Regions from separate parts of the Enterobacter sp. UPMP2060 genome, predicted to be linked through region 1. Evidence: predicted binding sites of a transcription regulator. Region 1 holds the regulator's gene; each other region holds the start of a gene.
What was found. Region 1 encodes LexA, which represses DNA repair genes until DNA is damaged. Its sites were predicted from a motif close to TNCTGTATGTACATACAGNA; they were not measured.

Region 1 (4,620 bases):
AAATGGGTTTTGCCCTGCGTCATAACGTGATTGAAGCGCACGGACTGTGCTCTGCCTGCGTGGAAGTGGAAGCCTGCCGCCATCAGGACGCATGTCAGCACGACCACTCTATTCTTGTGAAGAAAAAACCGCGTTAGCAGTAGTAAAAGCAAAGGCGGCTCATGGCCGCCCTCAGGGTGTACTTCCTTGTACTTGCGGGTATAGCCCGGTTACCAGCGGTAGTCGTTGCGTTTTTCCCAGTCGCCCACTTCTTTTTCCGCCTGGTCTTTTGCGTAGCCGTAACGCTCCTGGATTTTACCGACAAGCTGATCGCGTTTACCTTCAATGACGGTCATATCGTCATCGGTCAGCTTACCCCACTGTTCTTTCGCTTTACCCTTGAACTGCTTCCAGTTGCCGCCGATTTCGTCTTTATTCATCATCGTGTCCTCTTAGTTAAGCGTCGGGTCGTAACGTCCGTTACGTTCTTTTCTGCTGGACGTGATAATTATTGTAGTTAAGGATTCGGCAGTTGATTTGATATTCGGAATCTTTAACCGTCACGATATATCGTGACGTGAAGGGAACCAGGTATCGTTTTGCCAGTGGCGGTGCCAGATAAAAGCCAGCGATATCCCTCGCAGCGAGAGGAAAACGGCCAGGGCCAGCCACAAACCGTGATTACCCAGCCAGGGAAGCGTCAGCAGCGTCAGACCAAACCCGGCCGCCGCGACCGCCATGCTGTTACGCATTTCCGCTCCGCGCGTCGCACCAATAAACATGCCGTCCAGCAGATAACACCAGACGCCGACCACCGGTAAGATGACTTGCCAGATGAGATAGTGACTCGCCAGCTCGCGCAGCGCAGGAAGAGACGTAAGCAACGCGACAATTTGCTCACCAAAGCAGGCGTAAACCAGGCCGAACACCAGCGCCACCAGCCCAGACTGGCGGCAGGCTGCCCGCCAGACGTCCCTAAGCTGCCCGCTTTCGCGCGCCCCGTACGCCTGCCCGGAATGCGCTTCTACCGCATAGGCAAATCCGTCCAGCGCGTAGGCGGTAAAGGTCAGCAGCGTCATCAATACCGCGTTGACCGCGACGATTTCTGGCCCCTGTCGGGCCCCGAAAACCGTCAGCGCGCCGAAGCAGAGCTGAAGCAGCAGCGAGCGCAGCATGATGTCACGATTGAGCGCCAGCAGCTTACGGATATTGCCGCGCCATGCGGTTTTGAGCAGCGCCAGGGAGATCCCGCGCATCGCCAGCACGCGCCAGACCATCCACAGACCGATAATCAAGGTTCCGTATTCGGCAATCGCCGTCGCCAGCGCCGCGCCCTGCACGTTCATATGCAGGCCCATTACCAGCCAGACATCCAGCACAATGTTGAGAAGGTTGCCTGCCACCAGCAAAATCACTGGCGCACGGGCGTACTGCACGCCCAGTAGCCACCCCAGCAGAACCAGGTTTGCCAGCGAGGCGGGCGCGCTGAGCCAGCGAATTTCAAGGAAACGGCGCGCCTGAGCCAGTACCGCCTCGCTGCCGCCGACAACATGGAGCGCAAGGTCGATCAGGGGCGTACGTAATAAAACGATTAACACTCCCGCGCCAAGCGCAAGGATCAGCGGCTGGACCAGCGCGCGCGCCAGACGCAGCGGATCTTTTGCACCATAAGCCTGTGCCGTGAGCCCGGTGGTGCTCATGCGCAAAAAGAGCAGCAGCATAAACAGGAAGCTGGTTGCCGTCGCGCCAATCGCCACGCCGCCAAGATAAACAGGCGAATCAAGATGACCAATAACGGCAGTATCGACCAGCCCCAGCAAGGGCACGGTGATATTGGAGAAAATCATCGGCAGAGCGAGACGCCACAATGCCTTATCTGATTCCGTCAGCAGTGACATGAAAAATACCGGGAGTGGAGAATGAAGCAGGCTACAGCGGCGCCATAGCCTGTCAGGAAGAGATTACAGCCATTCACCGTTGCGAATGACCCCAACCGCCAGTCCTTCGATAGAGAAGTTGTGTTCGCGGAGATCGACCACAATCGGGGAGAACTCGTTGTTTTCAGGCAGCAGCTGAACGGTGTTACCCTGTTTTTTCAGACGCTTGACGGTAACTTCATCATCAATGCGCGCGACAACTACCTGGCCGTTACGCACATCCTGCGTTTTGTGCACCGCAAGCAGATCGCCATCAAGAATACCGATGTCTTTCATCGACATACCGCTAACGCGCAGCAGGAAATCTGCGCTCGGTTTGAACATGCCAGGATCGACCTGGTAGTGGCCTTCAATATGTTGCTGTGCCAGTAAAGGCTCACCGGCGGCAACACGGCCTATCAGCGGAATGCCCGTCTCTTCTTCCACCAGCAGGCGGATACCGCGTGACGCGCCTGAAACAATCTCAATCACGCCTTTACGCGCCAGCGCTTTCAGGTGTTCTTCGGCAGCATTCGGAGAACGGAAGCCCAGACGCTGCGCGATTTCCGCACGCGTGGGTGGCATACCCGTCTGGCCGATATGATCCCGGATGAGATCAAACACCTCTTGCTGCCTGGTCGTTAACGCTTTCATTCCGCCCCCTGGGTGTATATACAGTTATGCTGTGAGTATATACAGTCAAAGGCGATTTTGGAACCAAAAACTGCACAAAAAACCAGGGACTTAATTATTCCTCGAGGCTCATCGGAAATGCGACCAAAGCAGCGTGACCCAGGTGATAACGGCAGTGATAATCGCCAGCAACACGGCAGCAGAGCCCATGTCTTTTGCGCGGCCAGAAAGCTCGTGGAAATCTGAACCAATGCGATCAACAACGGCTTCAATAGCGCTATTAAGAATTTCCACTATCATCACCAGAAGCACGGAACCGATTAGAAGTACGCGGGTAATAGCATCAACATCAAGGAAACAGGCGATGATCACCGCGATGATAGCGGCGACGCCCTCCTGGCGAAAGGCGGCTTCGTTGATCCACGCGGCACGGAAACCTTTCCATGAATAGCCGGCGGCTTTGATGATACGCGTTAACCCAGTGGTATTATTGGCCATTAAAAGAACCTTTTATGAAAAAAAGCGTCAGTAACAGGAACTGTAGCGCGTTTCGCTACAGCCTGAAGTATGACGGGTAACAACAGAAATTTTGCGCGCTTTCTGTTATCCTTGCGCCGCAATTGCATTATTAACCAGAGGCTTTACATCGTTTATGTCCGGCTGGCCACGAATTTACTACAAATTACTTAATTTACCATTAAGCATCCTGGTAAAAAGCAAGTCTATCCCAGCAGAACCCGCGCTGGAATTGGGGCTCGATACCTCGCGTCCTATTATGTACGTTTTGCCTTATAACTCGAAGGCAGACTTACTGACGCTTCGCGCCCAGTGTCTGGCGCATGACTTACCGGACCCGCTTGAACCGCTTGAAGTTGACGGTACGCTGCTGCCGCGCTACGTGTTCATTCACGGTGGACCGCGCGTGTTTACCTACTACACGCCAAAAGAAGAGTCCATCAAGCTGTTCCACGACTATCTTGACCTGCACCGCAGCAACCCCGATCTGGATGTGCAGATGGTGCCGGTGTCGGTGATGTTTGGTCGTCGTCCGGGCCGTGAAAAAGGTGAAGAGAACCCGCCGCTGCGCATGCTTAACGGCATCCAGAAGTTCTTCGCGGTCTCCTGGCTGGGACGCGACAGCTTTGTGCGTTTCTCCCCTTCCGTTTCGCTGCGTCGTATGGCGGACGAGCACGGTACCGACAAGATCATCGCGCAAAAACTGGCGCGCGTGGCGCGTATGCACTTCGCGCGCCAGCGCCTCGCTGCCGTAGGGCCGCGTCTCCCGGCGCGTCAGGATCTGTTCAACAAGCTTTTGGCCTCCAAAGCGATTGCCCGCGCCGTTGAAGACGAAGCGCGCAGCAAGAAAATATCGCATGAGAAAGCCCAGCAGAACGCCATTGCGCTGATGGAAGAGATTGCAGCGAACTTCTCTTACGAGATGATTCGCCTGTCCGATCGTATTCTCGGCTTTACCTGGAACCGCCTGTATCAGGGCATCAACGTTCATAATGCCGAACGTGTGCGTCAGCTGGCGCACGATGGCCATGAGATCGTCTATGTTCCCTGCCACCGCAGCCACATGGACTACCTGCTTCTTTCCTACGTGCTCTATCACCAGGGGCTGGTACCGCCGCACATTGCTGCCGGTATCAACCTGAATTTCTGGCCAGCAGGTCCGATTTTCCGCCGCCTGGGCGCGTTCTTTATCCGTCGCACCTTCAAGGGCAACAAGCTTTACTCCACCGTGTTCCGCGAGTATCTGGGCGAGCTGTTCAGCCGCGGCTATTCCGTGGAGTACTTCGTGGAGGGCGGTCGTTCCCGTACCGGACGTCTGCTTGATCCGAAGACCGGCACGCTGTCGATGACCATTCAGGCGATGCTGCGCGGAGGAACCCGTCCAATCACGCTGGTGCCAATCTACATTGGCTATGAGCACGTGATGGAAGTGGGCACGTACGCCAAAGAGCTGCGCGGTGCGACCAAAGAGAAAGAGAGCCTGCCGCAGATGCTGCGCGGCTTGAGCAAGCTACGCAATCTCGGTCAGGGCTACGTGAACTTCGGCGAACCGATGCCGCTGATGACGTATCTGAAC
Region 2 (4,620 bases), on a different contig from region 1:
CCCCAATTGCTGCTGAATCGAAGCAGCAGCCGTCACATACGCCTTTTATTTGCGCAGCGCCCGGCAAATAAGGTGCGATAACAGCTCAAGCTGCCGCGCCAGTTCCATGCTCAGCCAGACGTAGCCATGAATAGGCGTTTCCGCAACGTTATCGCTCTGGCGTTCATTGATTAACTGCTTCAGCTCCGCAACGATCTCATTCAGCCGCTCGCTGTTGGCCAGTATCGGCTGCGGATTCCCTTCATAGAGCGCATGGGCAATGGTCAACAGCGTTTGCTGCGTCATCTGCTGGGTCTCTTTGAGAGTCTGCGCGTTAAGCATCAACAGATGGCTGGGACGCGAGGCCCAGTGGGCGTTGATTTGCAGTTCAAGCATGCAGACCAGATTGCGGCTTACCGTCTGGATGGCTTCGAAAATCGATTTCTGAATACGGGTTTCTTTGCTGGCGGGCGTGATCAGGCCGCGCATTTTGACCACGTCGTTGAGGATCGTTTGCAGATGCTTTTCCAGCCGGGGACGCTCGACCAGATTCGGAGAAAAACCGGCCTGATAGACGCGGTTAAAGGCGGTGACGTAGTTCGCCATCTGAATACGCCAGTGCAGAAAAGCGCGCTGCGGCCAGATACCGGTGAAGAGCATGGCCAGCAGTGACCCCAGGATGACATCCCCGCTTCGCCACAGCGCGGTGGTCATATCCTCGGCGGGCGCACCGACAACCACCGCGAGAGTAATCCCAATCAGCAAGGCCTGATACGGTCTTTTGCCCAACGCCAGCCAGCCGCACAGGAACATGGCGGCCCCGCACCATGCCAGCATCACGGGAAATGAGATGAGCTCCAGCTTCAGGGCAATAAGCCCAAGGGCCGAGCCTAAAACCGTCCCGCCAATTCGCTCAAAGGCGCGCGGAACAACGTTCCCCCAAAACGAGATGGGCCCCATCACCACCACCAGGGTAATCAGCGGCCACGTCCCTTCCGGAACATCAAGCAAACGGACCAGTACAAACGTCAATACGAACGCCAGCGCGATGCGGCACCCGTGCACCACGCGGTAATGTTTGTACAAGCGAATTTCAAAAGGGGTTAATGATTTGTCGGGACGCACACCCGCTCTCCAGCTACACGGCAAATCACAATTGTACTGTGTTTTCAGCCGGGCGGATCGCTCCCGGCTGAAAAACCCTTCATTTAGCAGGCTTAAGCCGTTTTATGCTCTACCGCGATATACATTTCGATATCCCAGTAGCCGTCTGCATTGCCGTCATTGAGATAGCGTTCGAAGCAGGGTTTAAGCGCCATCTGGTACTTATTGTCCTGCAGCAGAGAGTTGAAGAACTGATACCACGGCGTGGCGAAGTCGTAGTTTTCCACGCGCGCCGACGCCACGGCATAATCACCGCCCGCGATTTCCGTCATCATGACGCCTTCGCTGTTTTCCGGGATAACGAAATCGTCCGGCACCGTAACGGCCGTATCGCAGCGCAGTTTTTCTGCCGGGACCTCATCGGGGTTATCGTAGTAGACCGCAACCCACTCCAGCGGCTCAATGTGGCGCCCGTCCACCCACATCACCAGCTGTTCAAAGCCCTGTTTAACCGTTTGTTCCCACGGTCCGACCAAATGAAAACCGGCAATCTTACGTTTCTGTTGCTGCTTGATGCTGTAGTCCATGCTGCCTCCATTTATTACTGTATATTTATACACTATAAAGCTGGATTACTATTATCGGCAAACGAGGAGTGTTTATTATGTGAGCAGACTCGCAACCCTGCCAGTCTGCCCATCAGCGGTTAAAGCGTGTGGTGGAGATAATCGCTCATGCGAGAGAACAGTCCGCCCTTATCAACGGCTTCCAGCGTCACCAGCGGCCAGTGCGCCACCACCTTGTCACGGTCATAGAGCTGGATCTCCCCGACCCGCTGATGCGCAGCAATCGGCGCTTCCAGCTCTTTTTTATCCAGCACGTATTTGGCTTTGATGTTCGGCACTTCCGCTTTCGGCAAGGCCAGCCAGAAGTCCTGGTCGGTGCCCAGTTTCACCTGCTCCTTATCGCCGTACCAGATACGCTCTGTCCCCACTTTTTTACCGCTATGCAGGATTTGCACCGTATCGAAGTTCTGCTGCCCCCAGTGCAGCAGTTTTCGGGCCTGGTCCTCACGGCCTTTCGGGCTGTCCGCCCCCATCACCACCGCGATTAAACGGCGCTGCCCGTCAACGGCGGACGCAATCAGGTTAAAGCCCGCCCCCGAAGTGTGCCCCGTTTTAAGCCCGTCCACGTTCATGGTTTTATCCCACAGCAGGCCATTACGGTTTTGCTGGGTGATCCCGTTCCAGGTCAGGCTCTTTTCGCTGTACATATGATAAAACTCAGGCTCGCCGTGAATGATGGCCCGGGAGAGTACGGCCAGGTCATAGGCCGAGCTGTGCTGGCCCGGCGCGTCCAGCCCGTGGACGGTTTCAAAGTGCGTATCGCGCAGGTTCAGCTTCTGCACGTAGTCGTTCATCATCTTCACAAACTGCGGCTGACCGCCCGCCACGTGATCGGCCAGCGCCACGCAGGCGTCGTTGCCGGAATCGACAATCAGACCGCGGCTTAAATCACGCACGGAGACGCGATCGCCCTCTTTCAGGAACATCAGCGATGAGCCGTCAAAAACCGGGTTGCCCTTTGCCCACGCGTCACGCCCGACGGTGACAATGTCGTCCGGCGTAATGCGATGGCTATCAATGGCCCGATCAACCACATACCCCGTCATCAGCTTGGTCAGGCTCGCCGGATTACGTTGTTGATGTTCGTTGCCCGCCGTTAAGATCTGACCAGTCGTGTAGTCCATCAGCACCCAGGAGCCAGCCTGAATGGCCGGAGGCTGCGGCGAAAAATCCAGTGGTTCGGCCGCAAAAGCAGATGAGACACTCGAAGCGAGTAAAGAAACAGCAATAAACAGACGGCGTTTCAACGGTATATCCTCAGGTCAGTAAAAATCGATGACCTTTTTACGGGAGTTCTGATGTCGTTACCTGGCTTAATTGCAAAAAAATGTGACAGAGCACAGATTTTTCTCTGAAGCTGGCGCGCAAATTTGCTCGACGGCGGTGCTTTTTATTCGGTCTGAACCGCACGATCGTTTACCATAGTGACGTCATTTTTTAACAGGATGGTATTACTGGTGTCTGACTCTGCCGCTCGCCCGACTTTTTTATTCCATGACTACGAAACCTTTGGCACACACCCGGCGCTGGACCGACCGGCGCAGTTTGCCGCCATCCGTACCGACGACGAATTCAACATTATTGGCGAGCCTGAGGTCTTTTACTGCAAACCGGCTGATGACTACCTGCCGCAGCCCGGGGCGGTCATGGTCACCGGGATCACGCCTCAGGAAGCGCGCGAGAAAGGCGTTAACGAGGCAGAATTCGCCCGACGCATCCACGATCTGTTTACCGTCCCCAATACCTGCGTGGTCGGTTACAACAACATCCGCTTCGATGACGAAGTAACGCGCAACATCTTCTATCGCAACTTCTACGATCCCTATGCCTGGAGCTGGCAGAACCGCAACTCATGCTGGGATTTGCTCGACATCATGCGCGCCTGTTATGCCCTGCGTCCTGAGGGCATTAACTGGCCGGAAAACGAGGAAGGGCTGACCAGCTTCCGGCTGGAACACCTGACGCGCGCCAACGGCATCGAGCACAGCAATGCCCACGACGCGATGGCGGACGTCTATGCCACCATTGCCATGGCGAAGCTGGTGAAAAACGCGCAGCCCCGGCTGTTTGAGTATCTGCTGAGCCACCGCAGCAAGCAGAAGCTCATGACCCTTATCGACGTACCGCAGATGAAACCCCTGGTGCATATCTCCGGCATGTTTGGCGCCTGGCGCGGTAATACCAGCTGGGTCGCCCCGCTGGCCTGGCATCCGGACAACCGTAATGCGGTCATCATGGTGGATTTAGCTGGCGATATTTCGCCGCTGCTGGAGCTCGACAGCGATACCCTGCGCGAACGGCTTTATACCCCGAAAAATGAACTCGGCGATCTGCCCGCGGTGCCGGTCAAACTGGTGCATATCAATAAATGTCCGGTACTCGCGCAGGCGAATACGCTGCGCCCGGAAGATGCGGACAGACTGGGCATTAACCGTCAGCGCTGCCTCGATAACCTGAAAGTGCTGCGCGATAACCCGCAGGTGCGCGAGAAAGTAGTTGCTATCTTTGCCGAGGCGGAGCCGTTCGTGCCGTCTGAAAACGTGGATGCCCAGCTCTACAACGGCTTCTTCAGCGATGCCGACCGCGCGGCGATGAATATCGTTCTGCAAACCGAGCCGCGTAACTTACCGGCGCTGGATATTACTTTCGCCGATAAACGCATCGAAAAGCTGATGTTTAACTACCGCGCACGTAATTTCCCCGGCACGCTGGACGAGGCAGAGCAGGATCGCTGGCTGCAGCATCGTCGCAATGTCTTTACCCCTGAGTTCCTTAATAGCTATGCCCAGGAGCTGGAAATGCTTTATGGCCAGTATGAGGGGAATGCTGAGAAACAGGCGCTGTTGAAATCCCTGTTCCAGTACGCTCAAGAGATTGTCTGAGCGAGCGGTATAAAAAAAGCCGGAGGCGA
Region 3 (4,620 bases), on a different contig from region 1:
GACCAGTGGTACCAGCAGCCGGTTCTCCTGCTGCTGGGCGCCATCTGGTATAACCTGCTGACGCTAACCGGTCATCTGATCTTCCCGGTTCGCCCGCTGCAGGATAACCTTGCCCGTAGCTTTGAGCAGTTAGCCCACTATCTGGAACTGAAATCCCGGCTGTTCGATCCGGATATCGAGGAAGAAAGCCAGGCTCCGCTCTACGATCTGGCGCTGGCAAATGGCCAGCTGGTCGCCACCCTTAACCAGACAAAAGCCTCTCTGCTTACCCGTCTGCGCGGCGATCGCGGTCAGCGCGGAACGCGAAGGACCTTACACTACTATTTTGCCGCCCAGGACATTCACGAACGTGCCAGCTCCTCGCACGTTCAATACGCGGCCCTGCGCGAGAAGTTCCGCTACAGCGACGTGATGTTCCGCTTCCAGCGCCTGTTGTCCATGCAGTCCCAGGCGTGCCAGCAGCTCTCGCGCTCCATTCTGCTGCGTACGCCCTATCAGCATGACCCCCGCTTTGAACGCGTATTCAGCCATCTTGATGCGGCGCTCGACCGCGTTCAGGCCAGCGGAACGTCACCGGAGCACATCAAAGCGCTGGGCTTTCTGCTGAACAACCTGCGGGCGATTGATGCTCAGCTGGCGACCATTGAGTCCGAACAGGCGATGGCGCTGCCGGGCAGTGAGGTGGAAAATCAGCTTGCTGATGACAGCGTGCACAGCGTTAGCGATATGTGGCTGCGTCTGAGCCGTAACTTTACGCCGGAGTCGGCACTCTTTCGCCACGCGGTAAGAATGTCGCTGGTGCTGTGCGTGGGGTATGCCTTTATCCAGATAACCGGGCTGCACCACGGCTACTGGATCCTGCTGACCAGCCTGTTCGTCTGCCAGCCAAACTATAACGCCACCCGACACCGTCTTGCGCTGCGTATTATCGGCACGCTGGTCGGCGTCGCGATCGGCCTTCCGGTGCTCTATTTCGTGCCCTCCGTTGAAGGTCAACTGATTCTGATTGTGATCACCGGCGTGCTGTTCTTCGCGTTTCGCAACGTGCAGTACGCCCATGCCACCATGTTCATCACGCTGCTGGTGCTGCTCTGCTTTAACCTGCTGGGTGAAGGGTTTGAAATTGCCCTGCCCCGCGTGATCGATACCCTGATTGGCTGTGCGATTGCCTGGGCTGCGGTCAGCTTTATCTGGCCGGACTGGCGTTTCCGCAATTTGCCGCGCGTGGTAGACAGAGCAATGAACGCCAACTGTCGATACCTTGACGCAATCCTGGAGCAGTACCACCAGGGGCGCGATAACCGCCTGGCTTACCGGATAGCCCGTCGCGACGCGCACAACAGTGATGCAGAACTGGCCTCCGTTGTCTCTAATATGTCAACGGAGCCTCGCGCCACGGTGGAGATTCGTGAGACTGCGTTCCGCCTGCTCTGTCTGAACCATACGTTCACCAGCTATATTTCGACGCTGGGTGCCCACCGTGAGAAACTCACCAACCCGGGCATTCTCAACCTGCTCGATGACGCCGTCTGCTACGTTGATGACGCACTTCATCACCGACCGGCCGATGAGCCGCGCGTTCAACAGGCCCTGGATGAACTGGCTCAACGCATTGCGCATCTTGACCCAGGAAACGACAGCAAAGCGCCGCTGGTTCTTCAGCAAATAGGCCTGCTTATCGCTCTGCTGCCTGAAATTTGCCGGCTGCAACAGCAAATCGCTACCTGGAGAAGTGATTCTCCTGTGGCTCAGGCAGCGCATTAAACCACTCCGTCAGCTCCCGGCGAATGCCTGCCGGGAGTGCCGCCTCATGCAGCCCCTCGATAGCCCCTTCCAGTGCGAAGAGAACCTTAATACCGAGCGCTTTGTTTTTTGCCCGCATCTTCAGCCAGCTCGCTCTGGCACCCAGCGCCCGCAGCGTTTCCTCATTGGTAATGCCCGCTTCAAAGAGCAAGACTTCAAGCTGAAAGGTCAGGTTTGGCAGATCCTTGAGTCGGTTTCGTTGATGGCGCTGATAGCGCTCTTTTCTTGCCGCACTGAGCGCAAACGAGGAGAGCTGAAGCAGGCGCTCTCTGTCCTGCCATAATCCGTCATCCACACGATAATAGTTGAGCAGCACCGGGCGGCCTCGCTTCATCAACGTCAAAAAAGAGGAGGCATTTTTTACACAGTATTTCGCACTCTCCTCACAGGCGCGAAGATAAAGCTCACCGTCTGACACCATGGCAAAAACCGCATCATCCACCGCCAGGGTATAGCCTCCAAACAGCGCGCGATGATGAATCTCGCCCAACGGGGAGAGGTATTCCTGGGATTTATAAATCCGTTCATAAGATATCTTTTTCATGATATTTCCCTTCAAAATCATAAAGTAACAACGAAATTTCTTACTAGCGGATCCGTTAGCAGGAAAATAGGCAACTTATTGCCGATGAGCAAGATGATTTTTCGAGGGACATCAACATTGAATGAATTTTGCGAGTCGCTTTCCGAAAATGAGGTTGATCTTTATGCATACAGGGGTTACTGTATATCCATACAGTAACTACAGGGCTGGAATGAATATGCACACTTCAGGCTATGCAAATCGCTCAACCTCTCTCTCTTCTACCGCAGGCAATGTCGCGCAGAATTCCGTCGAGCGTGTTTCCACGGGGCTTATCAGTGAAGTGGTTTATCGTGAAGACCAGCCCCTGTTGACGCAACTTCTTTTGTTGCCGTTATTACAACAGCTTGGTCAGCAATCGCGCTGGCAGCTTTGGCTCACGCCTCAGCAAAAACTGAGCCGTGAGTGGGTTCAGTCCGCAGGCCTTCCGCTTACTAAGGTCATGCAAATTAATCAGCTCCCGCCGTGCGATACCGTTGAGTCGATGATCCGCGCGTTACGCACCGGAAATTACAGCGTGGTGATTGGATGGTTACCGGAAGAATTGACGGAAGAGGAACATTTCCGTCTGACTGAAGCAGCCGAAGAAGGGAATGCGATCGGGTTCATTATGCGTCCGGTTCGATCGGATTCTTACCGCAGAGGACAACTTTCTGGGCTAAAAATTCACTCAAATTTGTATCATTGAGTGAAATTAAGATTTTTCCTGGAATTTTTTTTGACCACAAGATGGCATTAAAGTTCCCGGCCTGAAAATTGCGGCAAGGCTTGTCTGGTGCGGTTCTCCTTAATTTTATTGCACAAAATTCGTTCGAAAAATGTTAAATAATCGGTATACGGAACTTTTTTTTTCATATGCCTGACGGACTTCACACTTGTAAGTTTTCAGCTACGTTGTAGACTTTACATCGCCAGGGGTGCTCGGCCTAAGCCGAAGATATCGGTAGATTTATATTTGACCACGCCCCCCGGTGAAGGATTTAACCGTGATTCTCTCCTGAGACTTTCATGGCGAATTTTGGATGATAACGAGGCGCAAAAAATGAAAAAGACAGCTATCGCGATTGCAGTGGCACTGGCTGGCTTCGCTACCGTAGCGCAGGCCGCTCCGAAAGATAATACCTGGTATGCAGGTGGTAAACTGGGCTGGTCTCAGTTCCACGACACCGGCTGGTACAACAGCAGCCTGAACAATGATGGCCCAACTCACGAGAGCCAGCTTGGTGCAGGTGCGTTCGGTGGCTATCAGGTTAACCCGTATGTTGGTTTTGAAATGGGTTACGACTGGTTAGGTCGTATGCCATACAAAGGCGACACCATCAACGGCGCTTTCAAAGCACAGGGCGTTCAGCTGACCGCTAAACTGGGCTACCCAATCACTGACGATCTGGACGTGTACACCCGTCTGGGCGGCATGGTATGGCGCGCAGATTCCAGCAACAACATCTCTGGTGACAACCATGACACCGGTGTTTCCCCAGTATTCGCTGGTGGCGTTGAGTGGGCTATGACCCGTGACATCGCTACCCGTCTGGAATACCAGTGGGTTAACAACATCGGCGACGGTAACACCGTTGGTGTTCGTCCAGACAACGGCATGCTGAGCGTAGGTGTTTCCTACCGTTTCGGCCAGCAGGAAGAAGCAGCTCCAGTTGTTGCTCCAGCGCCGGCTCCAGCTCCAGAAGTACAGACCAAGCACTTCACTCTGAAGTCTGACGTTCTGTTCAACTTCAACAAAGCGACTCTGAAACCAGAAGGCCAGCAGGCACTGGATCAGCTGTACACCCAGCTGAGCAACCTGGATCCTAAAGACGGTTCCGTAGTGGTTCTGGGCTTCACCGACCGTATCGGTTCTGACGCATACAACCAGAAACTGTCTGAGAAACGTGCTCAGTCTGTTGTTGATTACCTGATCTCTAAAGGTATCCCAGCTAACAAGATCTCCCCACGTGGTATGGGCGAATCTAACCCAGTTACTGGCAACACCTGTGACAACGTGAAAGCTCGCGCTGCACTGATCGACTGCCTGGCTCCAGATCGTCGCGTAGAGATCGAAGTTAAAGGCATCAAAGACGTTGTAACTCAGCCAGCGGCATAAGTTATCGTCTTATAAAAAAACCCCGCCATGCGGGGTTTTTTATTGTCTGAAGAAAAGAAAAATCTATTTTTTACCCAACAGAGCCTGAAGGTCGTTCTTCAGCGTCGACATCTGGTTGGCGTACTTCTCTTTATGC
Region 4 (4,620 bases), on a different contig from region 1:
CTGGGTGCGGGAGGGTATTCTGGCCGGTGAGCAGGTGCTGGCGGGCGTAGGCGATGATGACACGCCGACGCTTCTGATCCAGGCGGAAGAAGAGCGTGTGGTGGATAACCGCATGCATGACCGCTATTGTGAACTGCGCGCTGCAGCCGGTCACCCTTGTGAAGGGGGTAAACCGCTGGTCATTAACGGCGCGTTCCATGAGATCCTTTTTGAAAAGGACGCTATGCGCTCAGTCGCGCTTAACGCCATTGTTGAATTTTTCAACAGGCATAATTGATTCTTGTTTTCCACCAGAGGTTGAAATCCCTATGTACCAGGTTGTTGCATCTGATTTAGATGGCACGCTGCTTTCCCCCGACCACACCCTGTCGCCTTACGCGAAAGAGACCTTAAAACTCCTGACTGCACGTGGCGTGAACTTTGTGTTCGCCACCGGCCGCCACCACGTGGACGTGGGGCAGATCCGCGATAATCTTGAGATCAAATCGTACATGATCACCTCCAACGGTGCGCGCGTGCATGATACCGACGGCAACCTGATCTTTACCCACAACCTGGATCGCGATATCGCCGCCGATCTGTTCGGCGTGGTGCATAACAACCCGGCTATCGTCACTAACGTTTACCGCGACGACGACTGGTTTATGAACCGCCATCGCCCGGATGAAATGCGTTTCTTCAAGGAAGCGGTATTCAACTACTCCCTCTACGAACCGGGTCTGCTGGAGCCGGAAGGGATCAGCAAGGTGTTCTTCACCTGTGACAGCCACGAAGAGCTGCTCCCGCTGGAACAGGCGATCAACGCCCGCTGGGGCGATCGCGTCAACGTGAGCTTCTCAACCCTGACCTGTCTGGAAGTGATGGCGGGTGGCGTCTCTAAAGGTCACGCGCTGGAAGCGGTTGCGAAACGTCTGGGCTTCGGGCTGAAAGACTGTATCGCCTTCGGTGACGGCATGAATGACGCCGAGATGCTTTCGATGGCGGGCAAGGGCTGCATCATGCAGAACGCGCACCAGCGTCTGAAGGATCTGCATCCTGAGCTGGAAGTGATTGGTTCTAACGCTGACAACGCGGTACCGAAGTATCTGCGCAAACTGTTCCTTGAATAATCTTCATTCGGTTGTTTATTGCTCAGTTGTCAACTAAAGAGTTCGCTACAATGCCTCTCCTTCTTTCTGAGAGACAAGCATTGTGGCGCTACTCATTATCACCACCATTCTGTGGGCCTTCTCCTTTAGCCTGATTGGCGAATATCTTGCCGGTTCGGTCGACAGCTACTTCTCGGTGCTGATGCGCGTGGGGCTGGCGGCGCTGGTGTTCCTGCCGTTTCTGCGCGCGCGCGGGCAATCGCTGAAAACGATTGTGCTGTATATGCTGGTGGGAGCGATGCAGCTCGGCATCATGTATCTGTTCAGCTTCCGGGCCTACATCTACCTGTCCGTCTCCGAATTCCTGCTCTTTACCGTGCTGACGCCGCTCTATATCACGCTGATTTACGACCTGCTCAGCAGACGCCGTCTGCGCTGGGGATACCTGCTGAGCGCGGCGCTGGCGGTGATCGGCGCGGCGATTATTCGCTATGACAAAGTCAGCGATCACTTCTGGACCGGGCTGATGTTCGTCCAGCTTGCCAACATCAGCTTCGCCATCGGCATGGTGGGCTACAAACGTCTGATGGAAACCCGACCGATGCCGCAGCACAACGCGTTTGCCTGGTTCTATATGGGCGCCGCGATTGTCGCGGTAGCGGCGTGGTTTATGCTCGGCAACCCGCAAAAACTGCCGACCACCGCCGTGCAGTGGGGCGTTCTGGTCTGGCTGGGCGTAGTGGCGTCAGGGCTGGGGTACTTCATGTGGAACTACGGCGCTACGCAGGTAGACGCCGGTACGCTGGGGATCATGAACAACGTGCATGTTCCGGCAGGGCTGCTGGTCAACCTCGCCATCTGGCAGCAACAGCCGCACTGGCCGAGCTTCCTTATTGGGGGAGCGGTGATCCTGGCTTCGCTGTGGGTCCATCGCCGATGGGTCGCTCCGCGCTCCGCACAAACGGAAGATGGTCGCACGCGTGGTTCCGCGCTGAGCGAATAAACGCCTCCGTAATCGGCTGACGCTGCTCGCCATCGCGCACGGCGGCGTACAGTCGGCTCCACAATCCTTCACCCAGGGTTTTGGTCTGCACCAGACCCTGGCGTTCAAAACTCTCCACCACCCAGTGCGGCAGCGCCGCGATACCCATTCTGGCCGCCACCATCTGAATCAGCAGCAGGGTGTTATCCACGCTTTTCAGCTTCGGGCTAATGCCTGCCGGCTGCAGGAAGTGGCGCCAGATATCCAGGCGGCTGCGCTGCACCGGATAAATCAGCAGCGTCTCTGTCGCCAGGTCTTCCGGCGTGATGCGCGTTTTGGCGGCCAGCGGGTGATCCGGCGCCAGCACCAGGCGCACTTCATAATCAAACATCGGCGAATAGTGCAGGCCGCTGCGCGGCAGGATGTCAGAGGTCATGACCAGATCCAGCTCGCCCTGCTGCAGCGACGGCTGCGGGTCAAAGGTCACGCCGGATTTGAAGTCCATCTCCACCTGCGGCCACTTCTGGCGGAAGTTCTCAAGCGCGGGGGTCAGCCACTGAATACAGCTGTGGCACTCAATGGCGATGCGCAGTTTGGTCTGCTGCGGTTCGTTACACGCCTGCAGCGCGCTCGCGATTTGAGGCAGTACCTGATTCGCCAGCTGAAGAAGAATTTCACCCTGCGGCGTAAAGCGTAGCGGCTGGCTCTTACGCACAAAAAGACGGAAGCCGAGGCGTTGTTCCAGATCGCTGAACTGGTGAGAAAGGGCGGACTGGGTCTGGTGCAGCGTGGCCGCAGCCGCCGCGAGCGAACCGCAGTTCCGCAACGCTTGTAGCGTTTTCAGGTGTTTAATCTCGATCATGAAAGTCCTTCACTTCGCCATGAACATATTGCGCTTGAGGAATATACAGTACCTGCCAATTATAGAAGTGTAAACATCTGGACGTCTAAATAACGAATTTCACAAGGGGCACACCATGACAATCCGCAATCACACTCTCGGTTTCCCTCGCGTCGGCCTGCGTCGCGAGCTGAAAAAAGCACAAGAAAGCTACTGGGCGGGTAATGCCACCCGCGAAGAACTGCTGGCGGTAGGACGCGAGCTGCGCGCCCGCCACTGGGATCAGCAAAAACAGGCGGGCATTGACCTGCTGCCGGTGGGCGATTTCGCCTGGTACGACCATGTTCTGACGACCAGCCTGCTGCTTGGCAACGTGCCGGCTCGTCATCAGAACAAAGATGGATCGGTAGATATCGATACCCTGTTCCGCATCGGCCGTGGCCGCGCGCCGACGGGGGAGCCAGCGGCAGCGGCGGAAATGACCAAGTGGTTTAACACCAACTATCACTATATGGTGCCGGAGTTCGTCAAAGGCCAGCAGTTCAGGCTGACCTGGACGCAGCTTCTGGACGAAGTGGATGAAGCGCTGGCGCTGGGCCACCAGGTGAAGCCGGTGCTGCTCGGGCCGGTAACGTACCTGTGGCTGGGAAAAGTAAAGGGCGAGCCGTTTGACCGACTCAGCCTGCTGAAGGATATTCTGCCGGTCTACAAACAGGTGCTGAGTGAGCTGGGCAAACGCGGCATTCAGTGGGTGCAAATCGACGAACCGGCGCTGGTGCTTGAGCTGCCGCAGGATTGGCTCGATGCCTTAAAACCGGCGTATGACGCGCTCACCGGTCAGGTAAAACTCCTGCTGACGACCTATTTTGAAGGCGTGACGCCGAACCTGAAGACCATTACCGCGCTGCCGGTCCAGGGCCTGCACGTTGACCTCGTACACGGTAAAGATGATGTGGCGGAGCTGCACAAGCGTTTGCCAGCGGACTGGCTGCTCTCTGCCGGGCTGATCAACGGCCGTAACGTCTGGCGCGCCGATCTCACCGAGAAATACGCGCAAATCAAAGACATCGTCGGCAAACGTGAGCTGTGGGTGGCCTCGTCCTGTTCGCTGCTGCACAGCCCGATCGATCTGAGCGTGGAAACGCGTCTGGATGCCGAGGTGAAAAGCTGGTTTGCCTTCGCCCTGCAAAAATGTGAAGAGCTGACGCTGCTGCGCGACGCGCTGAACAGCGGCGACACGGCGGCGATTACCGAATGGAGCGCCCCGATCCAGGCGCGTCGTCACTCGGCGCGCGTGCACAACCCGGCGGTGGAAAAACGCCTGGCGGCCATCACCGCTCAGGACAGCCAGCGGCAGAGCCCTTACGAGGTGCGCGCCGAAGCGCAGCGCGCCCGCTTTAATCTGCCCGCGTGGCCGACCACCACAATTGGCTCTTTCCCGCAAACTACGGAGATACGCGGCCTGCGTCTGGACTTCAAGAAGGGCAATCTGGATGCGAATCACTATCGCACCGGCATCGCCGAACACATCAAGCAGGCGATTATCGAGCAGGAACGCCTGGGGCTGGACGTGCTGGTGCACGGCGAGGCCGAACGTAATGACATGGTGGAATACTTTGGCGAGCACCTGGACGGCTTTGTCTTTACCCAGAACGGCTGGGTGCAGAGCTACGGCTCCCGCTGCGTGAAGCCGCCGGTGGTTATCGGTG

Region 2: sbmC (DNA gyrase inhibitor SbmC) is a predicted target of LexA. The motif match lies at 1,686-1,705, and genes of this name have one in related genera.
Region 3: sulA (SOS-induced cell division inhibitor SulA) is a predicted target of LexA. The motif match lies at 2,525-2,544, and genes of this name have one in related genera.
Region 4: metR (HTH-type transcriptional regulator MetR) is a predicted target of LexA. The motif match lies at 2,964-2,983, and genes of this name have one in related genera.

Annotation. Positions count from the first base shown of each region.
Region 1 is NZ_JBSKJQ010000011.1:69,292-73,911, forward strand. It holds gene zur (zinc uptake transcriptional repressor Zur) at 1-137, shown strand, start outside; gene ACWKXN_RS18475 (CsbD family protein) at 210-419, opposite strand; gene dinF (MATE family efflux transporter DinF) at 540-1,877, opposite strand; gene lexA (transcriptional repressor LexA) at 1,941-2,549, opposite strand; gene ACWKXN_RS18490 (diacylglycerol kinase) at 2,658-3,026, opposite strand; gene plsB (glycerol-3-phosphate 1-O-acyltransferase PlsB) at 3,181-4,620, shown strand, end outside.
Region 2 is NZ_JBSKJQ010000002.1:542,769-547,388, reverse strand. It holds gene ACWKXN_RS07995 (FUSC family protein) at 46-1,104, opposite strand; gene sbmC (DNA gyrase inhibitor SbmC) at 1,197-1,670, opposite strand; gene dacD (serine-type D-Ala-D-Ala carboxypeptidase DacD) at 1,790-2,956, opposite strand; gene sbcB (exodeoxyribonuclease I) at 3,155-4,591, shown strand.
Region 3 is NZ_JBSKJQ010000001.1:442,691-447,310, reverse strand. It holds gene yccS (YccS family putative transporter) at 1-1,764, shown strand, start outside; gene ACWKXN_RS02095 (TfoX/Sxy family DNA transformation protein) at 1,721-2,347, opposite strand; gene sulA (SOS-induced cell division inhibitor SulA) at 2,565-3,074, shown strand; gene ompA (porin OmpA) at 3,429-4,484, shown strand; gene matP (macrodomain Ter protein MatP) at 4,548-4,620, opposite strand, start outside.
Region 4 is NZ_JBSKJQ010000015.1:20,648-25,267, reverse strand. It holds gene pldB (lysophospholipase L2) at 1-277, shown strand, start outside; gene yigL (sugar/pyridoxal phosphate phosphatase YigL) at 309-1,109, shown strand; gene ACWKXN_RS20585 (carboxylate/amino acid/amine transporter) at 1,192-2,091, shown strand; gene metR (HTH-type transcriptional regulator MetR) at 1,979-2,932, opposite strand; gene metE (5-methyltetrahydropteroyltriglutamate--homocysteine S-methyltransferase) at 3,048-4,620, shown strand, end outside.